Regions from separate parts of the Ancylobacter mangrovi genome, predicted to be linked through region 1. Evidence: riboswitches for the same ligand, from Rfam matches in the RefSeq annotation. Region 1 holds a riboswitch; the other holds the start of a gene.
The links. Region 1 has a riboswitch for cobalamin ahead of NVS83_RS20395 (ABC transporter substrate-binding protein). Riboswitches for the same ligand answer to the same signal wherever they lie in the genome.
Positions count from the first base shown of each region.

Region 2: another riboswitch for cobalamin. It lies ahead of NVS83_RS02205 (energy-coupling factor ABC transporter permease); the one in region 1 lies ahead of NVS83_RS20395 (ABC transporter substrate-binding protein).

Region 1 covers NZ_JANTHY010000010.1:73,696-77,244, reverse strand. The annotation lists gene NVS83_RS20400 (FecCD family ABC transporter permease) at 1-182, opposite strand, end outside; gene NVS83_RS20395 (ABC transporter substrate-binding protein) at 179-1,231, opposite strand; cobalamin riboswitch at 1,336-1,557, opposite strand; gene NVS83_RS20390 (N-acetylmuramoyl-L-alanine amidase family protein) at 1,931-2,725, opposite strand; gene NVS83_RS20385 (cell wall hydrolase) at 2,722-3,549, opposite strand, start outside.
Region 2 covers NZ_JANTHY010000001.1:477,360-480,908, forward strand. The annotation lists gene NVS83_RS02190 (cytochrome ubiquinol oxidase subunit I) at 1-561, shown strand, start outside; gene cydB (cytochrome d ubiquinol oxidase subunit II) at 567-1,724, shown strand; gene cydX (cytochrome bd-I oxidase subunit CydX) at 1,739-1,879, shown strand; cobalamin riboswitch at 1,939-2,173, shown strand; gene NVS83_RS02205 (energy-coupling factor ABC transporter permease) at 2,210-2,887, shown strand; gene lhpI (cis-3-hydroxy-L-proline dehydratase) at 2,961-3,549, opposite strand, start outside.

The sequences.
Region 1 (3,549 bases):
GCGCTCACAGGCAGGCCGAGATCGAACAGCCCATTGCCGAGCGCACGAAAGGCGACCGGCAATGGGATCGCCATCTCGCCGACCGTCACCGCTAAGGCGACGGCCAAGCTAAGGGCCGCGAGCGAAAGAACTGCGAGGGCGAGGCGCGCCGGCCAATTCGGCTTGGGAACTGCGTGGCTCAATTGGCCAGACCGAAGCCGTGGACGGCCTTGGCGATCGCCTCGATGCCATCGATCGCGTCCATGCCCGGGCGGGTCGAGCCGACATCCACCACCACGATCCGCTTGTTGCGCACAGCCGAGAGCTGGCTGGCAACGGGATCGGTAGCGAGGAAGTTCAGCTTGGCGTCAAGGTCATCAGCCGGGAAGCGGCGCCGGTCCATCCTGACCAGGATCAGGACGTCGGGATCGTTGGCCGCGACGGTCTCCCAGCCGACCAGCGGCCATTCCTCGTTGGTAGTGATGATGTTGCGGGCACTGAGCTTCGACATGATGTAAGCTGGGACGCCATTCTTGCCGGCGAGGAAGGCATCGCCCTTGATGTCCTTGCTGGAGAACCACATCATCATGGAGATATTCTTCGCCTGCAGCCCGGCCACCTCGCGGAGAGCGTCCGCCTCGCGCTGCTTCAGACTGGCGATCAGCGTCTCCGCCCGGTCGGCGACGTCGAAGATCGCGCCGTATTCCTGGATGTTTTGATAGAGCTGGTCCATCGAATAGGGCTCCGTGCGCACCCCATCGCCCGCGCCGGTATTGTCCTTGCCGATGCAATCGGTCGGGGAGACATAAACCGGCACCTTCACCGCATCGAACCGATCGCGCTTGCCGACGATGCCGTTCGGGCCGATGTGCCACTCATACATGGCGACGACGAGATCGGGCTCCTGGCCGACCACCGCCTCGAAACTTGGGTCGTTGTCGGCGAGGCGCTTCACCTTTGCATTGACCGCCTCATAGGGCTTGGCGACGGGACTGAACCAGACGGCGGTGGCCACCATGCGGTCGCCGAGCCCGAGCGCATAGAGGATTTCGGTCTGCGCCTGGCCGAGACTGACGACGCGTTTCGGAGCTTGGTCGATGACGACCTTCTGCCCGCAATTCTCCAGAGTGAGCGGGTATTGCGTCGGCTCTGCTGTGGCCGCGTCGGCGAGAACTGAGCCGACCAGCAGGGCGAGCGTCAGCGCGCACCAGAGGCATGCGGCGGATGTATGGCTGAGGACTGTCTTGAACATTGTTTCATCGCTTCCCATGAGGAAGACGGAAAGCACAAAGGGAACCGGAAGACAGGGGAGAATCGCCGCCGCCGACCGGCAACCTTCGGAGCACCCCGCCCGAAAGATTGCTTGCGATCACGGCAGGTCTCCTGGCTCGCGGGTCGACGCTGGCTCTGCCCGGCCTTCCCGACGCATGGCGCAATGCGCGACGTCAGTGGACGAAGGGCAGAGGGCTCGCCGCTCACAGTTGCGGGGGCAGCCTCGGCTTCGGCGTGGAACGCCTTACCGAATTCCCTCTTAGCTCCGGGGTGCATGCCCGAAGAACCTTGATCAGCGTCATCGATAAACTTGAGAAACTGCACGTCAAGCGTTTCGCGGGAGCCGAGCTCTCTCCTGTGGGCTTGGCAACTGGTATCGGTCGCTGGTCCCACGCGCGGTCGCCAGCCATCGCCGCGGATGTCCAACGCCTTGCGCAGCTTCGAACCCTTTTTGCACTTGCCGGCGTGGAGCGCAGCGTGACGCTGTCGATGATCGCGGAGCTCGGTTGCGCCGGCCGCCCGGCGGCAAGGCGCAGCACCGTGCAAAGATCTCGGCCAACGCGTCGACGCATTCGTCCCTGTGCGCTGAGCCTGTTGATAGATGATCTCCCAAGGCGGCTTGCGGGACGCCATCATCCTAAGACCCTAGAAGATAGCGATACTCAATCCCAATCAACATCTAGTCTCTTTCTAGCCTGATCATGCCGTTGATACTTGCAGAAATCCCGTCTTTCAGCGAAGCGACCACCTCGCGGCGATGGGCGGCGGAATGAAGGAGCTGCTCGTCATCCTTGTTCGACATGAAACCCATTTCCACCAGAACGCTGGGCGTTTCGAAGGAACGCAGGACTACAAAGTTTGCACTACGAACTGGATTATGAAGCATGCGTATTTTCGCAGAGAGCGCATTGACCATTTTATCCTGCAGACGGGCCGAGAAGATTCGGGTTTCTCTTTGAGTCAAACTCGCAAGAATCTCCGCGACGTCAGGTGAATAGGATCGATACTCTTCCATGGCCCTTGGATCGACAGCGTTCTCTCGTTGGGCGAGCTCGTCGGACTGTGCATCGGAGGCGCGCAGCGCCAAGGTGTAGACGCTCGCCCCCCGTACCGACCGGTCCTTGAGCGCGTCGGCGTGAAGCGACACGAACAGCGCGGCGTTGTGCGCCTGCGCGCAAGCCCTGCGTTCATCGAGCGGGATGAAAACGTCATCCTCGCGTGTCAGCATCACGCGGCAGTGACCGGTACGTTCCAGTTCCGCCTTGAGAAGACGGGCAATGTCGAGCGCAACCTGCTTCTCCAGCAAACCGGTGACGCCGACCGCCCCGGGATCATGACCACCATGGCCCGGGTCCAATATCACCAGGGGTGGAGCAGAGTCGGCGCGCAGTTGATCCGGACCAAGCGCCGCGGAGCCCAATGCTGCGAGCGCGAGGAGGACACGACGTCGGGTATAACGCGTCACGCCTGTCATTGCCGGCTTCCGGGCCAGTAACCCTCGGCGAATGCCGAGAATGGGGTCCTGCTGCTCGAACCAACGACGGTTGGTTCGAGGTAGGCGCGGACCAGGACGCGTGCAGCATCATCGGGACGTTTCGGCGGCAGCGGAATAGGAAGCGTGACTTGGGAGCCATCCGCTTGTCGTTGCGCCGATTGGTCAGTATCTGCGACGACCACGCTGGCGTGCCACTCCTGTTCCCGATTCGGAGGGGCGGCGAGCCGCTCGGGTGGCAAAGGCACGCTTGCAATCGCCACGTCGCCCTCGCTTTGCTGGGCTGGCGGGATGCTCGAAGCTGCCAGGACCGAATGCCCGATTAAAGATGCGCGCCCGCGCTTTTCATAGAACGCGTTCCCCCCCGCCACCGCGACATAGTGCATATTCCTATAAGGGAAGGTGTAGCCAGCGGTATGGAAATGCATCGCCTTGCCCACGGCATCGCTCCGCTTTCCAGAAAGGACGGCGCCGGCAATCCGCTCAATTTTTGGAAGCGCGCGCGACCTCATCGGCTTGGTCAGCACTCCCTCGGCAAACTGTCGTGGCTGCCCGACAACGCCACAGATCGTGTCCGGGAACTCCGGAGATGCCAGCCGATTCATCACCACCGTGCCGACGCCGAGCAGGCCCTCTTCGCTCGCGCGACTAGACTCGAAGTACATAGCCCGGACGAGACATTCCTTCTGTCTGGAATCAGCGAGGCTGGCAGGTTGGACAAAAGCCGGCGATCCAGCCTCGTCAGACTCCGATGTGAGGTGCGTCGCCGGGGTCACGGAGCAACCCGCAATCGCCGGGCTCAAAAC
Region 2 (3,549 bases), on a different contig from region 1:
GCCATCCCGCCGGATGTGCGCCAGGCCTTCGAGGACCACGGCACCGACCTCGGCTACGCGCTGCTGCTCAAGCGCTACGTCGACGATCCGCGCGCCGCGACGCCCGAGCAGATCGCGCAGGCGGCCTGGGACACGGTGCCGAGCGTGCCGACCCTGTTCTGGTCGTTCCGCATCATGGTCGGCCTCGGCCTGTCCTTCATCGCGCTGACCTCGGTGTTCTTCTTCCTGTCGGCGCGGCGGATGCTGGACCGCTACCGGCCGCTGCTGTGGGTGGCGGTGATCGCAATCCCGCTGCCCTGGGTCGCCGTCGAGCTCGGCTGGGTGGTGGCGGAATTCGGCCGCCAGCCCTGGATCATCGAGGGCGTGCTGCCCACCGCCGCCGCGGTGTCGAGCCTCGGCGCGGCGACCGTGCTCACCACGATCGTCGGCTTCGCGCTGATCTACACCGTGCTGATCATCATCGAGATGACGCTGATGGTGCGCGCCATCCGACAGGGACCGGAGCCGGACGACGAGCCTGACGCCGAACTCATCCCCGCTCACCTCGTCGCCGCGGAGTAGGAACCATGATCCTCCACACGCTCATCGACTACGACGTCCTGCGCGTCATCTGGTGGCTGCTGCTCGGCGTGCTGCTGATCGGCTTCGCCGTCATGGACGGCTTCGACCTCGGCACCGACATCCTGTTGCCCTTCGTCGCGCAGACCGACCTCGAACGGCGCGTCGTCATCAACGCCATCGGCCCGACCTGGGAAGGCAACCAGGTGTGGCTGATCCTCGGCGGCGGCGCGATCTTCGCCGCCTGGCCGCCGCTCTACGCGGTGTCCTTCTCCGGCTTCTACCTCGCCATGTTCGCGATCCTGTTCGCGCTCATCCTGCGCCCGGTCGGCTTCAAGTACCGCTCGAAGCGCGAGGGCTCGATGTGGCGCACGGCGTGGGACTGGGCGCTGTTCGTCGGCGGGCTGGTGCCGGCGCTGGTGATGGGGGTCGCGGTCGGCAACGTGCTGCAGGGCGTGCCCTTCCACCTGAACGGCGACCTGCGCATCTTCTATGACGGCACCACGCTGTTCGAGCTGCTGAACCCCTACGGCCTGCTGTGCGGCCTGCTCTCGGTGGCGATGGTGGTGATGCACGGTGCCGGCTGGCTGGCGCTGAAGACGCAGGGCAATGTCGACCGTCGCGCGCGGGCCATCGGCAGCTACGCGGCGCTGGCGACGCTGGTGCTGTTCGTGCTCGGCGGGCTTTGGCTCTATTTCGGCGTCGACGGCTACCGCATCACCAGCGCGCTCGTCCCCGACGGCCCGTCCAACCCGCTGGCCAAGACGGTGGAGATCGCGCCGGGCGCATGGTTCGCCAACTACGCTGCCCATCCCTGGATGATGGCGGGGCCTGCGCTCGGCATCCTCGGCGCGCTGGCGAGCCTGATCCTGCTGCGCACCCGGGCCGAGTTCACAGCGCTGCTGGCGAGCACGGTGTCGATCTTCGGCATCATCTCGACGGTGGGGGTGTCGATGTTCCCCTTCATCCTGCCCTCGACAGTCGACCCGCGCTCCAGCCTCACCGTGTGGGACGCCTCGTCGAGCCATCTCACCCTGTTCATCATGCTGGTCTGCACCGTGATCTTCATGCCGATCATCATCGCCTACACCACCTGGGTCTACCGGGTGCTGTGGGGCAAGGTCGATACGGCCGAGATCCAGCGCGACAACAGCCACGCCTACTGAGAAGGAGACCGATCATGTGGTACTTCGCCTGGCTGCTCGGCCTGCCGCTGGCCGCCGCCTTCGCGGTGCTCAACGCCATGTGGTACGAGCTGATGGACGACGTCGCCCGCACCAAGGCGCAGCCCGCGCCGGTGCCGGTGCGCGGCCGGCACTGACGTCGCCGCCGCACCTCTCGCGGCGTCGGCCCTGCTTGACAGGCCCGTGCCCTTGGGTGCGTGCTGAGGGCGTGCATGGTGTCCGGGCGGGGTGACTCGCCCGGATGAAACGGGAACGGGGAAGGGCGAGAGCGCCGCAAGGCCGATCGCCCCAGCCCCGACCGCCCCCGCGACTGTGAGCGGCGAGCGGCCTTCCACGATGCCACTGGATGCCATCCGCGAGGATGGCTCCGGGAAGGCGGAAGGCAGCCGTGACCCGCGAGTCAGGAGACCGGCCATGCATGAGCGTCCACCCTCACGCCGCCGGGAGAGGCGGCAAAGGAGCATCCCATGCATATCGAACCCGGCCTCGTCGCCGAAGGAAAGATCTGGCTCAGCTACGTGACCGCCGCCGGCGCGGGCACCTATGCGCTCAAGACCGCCTATGAGGCGGTGCGCGAGCGCGGCCTGGGCTCGCTGCTGGTGCGCAGCGCGGCGACTACCGCGCTCGTATTCTCGTTCTTCGAGATTCTGCCGCATTATCCGGTCGGCGTGTCCGAGGTGCACCTCATCCTCGGCTCGACGCTGTTCCTGATCTTCGGTCTTGCGCCGGCCGCGATCGGCCTCGCGCTCGGCCTGCTGATCCAGGGGCTGTTCTTCGCCCCGTTCGACCTGCCGCAATACGGCATGAACGTCACTACGCTGCTGGTGCCGCTGTTCGCGCTGACCGGGCTCGCGCATCGCATCATCGCGCCGGGCACGCCCTATGTGGAGCTGAAGTACCGGCAGGCGCTGGCGCTCTCCACCACCTACCAGGCGGGCATTGTCGTCTGGGTGGCGTTCTGGGCCTTCTACGGCCAGGGTTTCACGCTCGCCAACGCGGCCTCGATTGCCTCCTTCGGCGGCGCCTATATGCTGGTGATCATCATCGAGCCGCTGGTCGACCTCGCCGTGCTCGCCGGCGCCAAGGCGCTCAACGGTCTGAAGGGTAGCGCGCTGCTCGAGCGCCGGCTCTACGACCCGGCCTGACGGCCGGCCCATCTGCGGTGCGGTTCGAGCCCGGGAGCCTTGCGGCCTCCCGGGCTTTTTCATGCGCGCGGACTCAGCCCGCCAGCCAGCCGGGCAGAGCGGTGTCGAATATCCCGGTAGAGGCCGCCTCCACGCATTGGGTGAGGCTTCCCAGCATCACGCGGCGCCCGGAAAGGCCGGGGCCGTAATGGGCGTATTTGCCCGAGCTGGTGAGGATGGCGCGAGCCGCAGGCGGGATGACCGGCTCGCCGATCATGCACCAGCAGGTGTCGTTGACGAAGGAGACGCCGAAGCGCTCAAGCGCCGCCGTCAGCCCCGCCGCCTGCGCGCGGGCAAAAACGTCCCGTCCGCAGGTGACGACGAGCGCAACATCAGCCGCTTTCCGCCGGCCGGCGCATAGGGCCGCGAGGCGTTCGATCTCGGTGAAGGAAAAATGCGGGTTGCCGAGCGCGACGAGGTCGATGCGGGCCGCGCCCTCCTCGCCCGCACCCTCCTCGCCATTGATGCGCCGCCAGCTTTCGGCAAGGTCTGCGCGCGAGACCGAGAGCCTCGGCAGCGTTTCCGCCAGCGCGTGCGCGGCGGCGATTTCCCGCGCTTCGGGTGTGATGCCGGCGATGTGGAACATCGGCGCGCCCGAGGTGGTGGCGAAGGCGGCGGCGAAG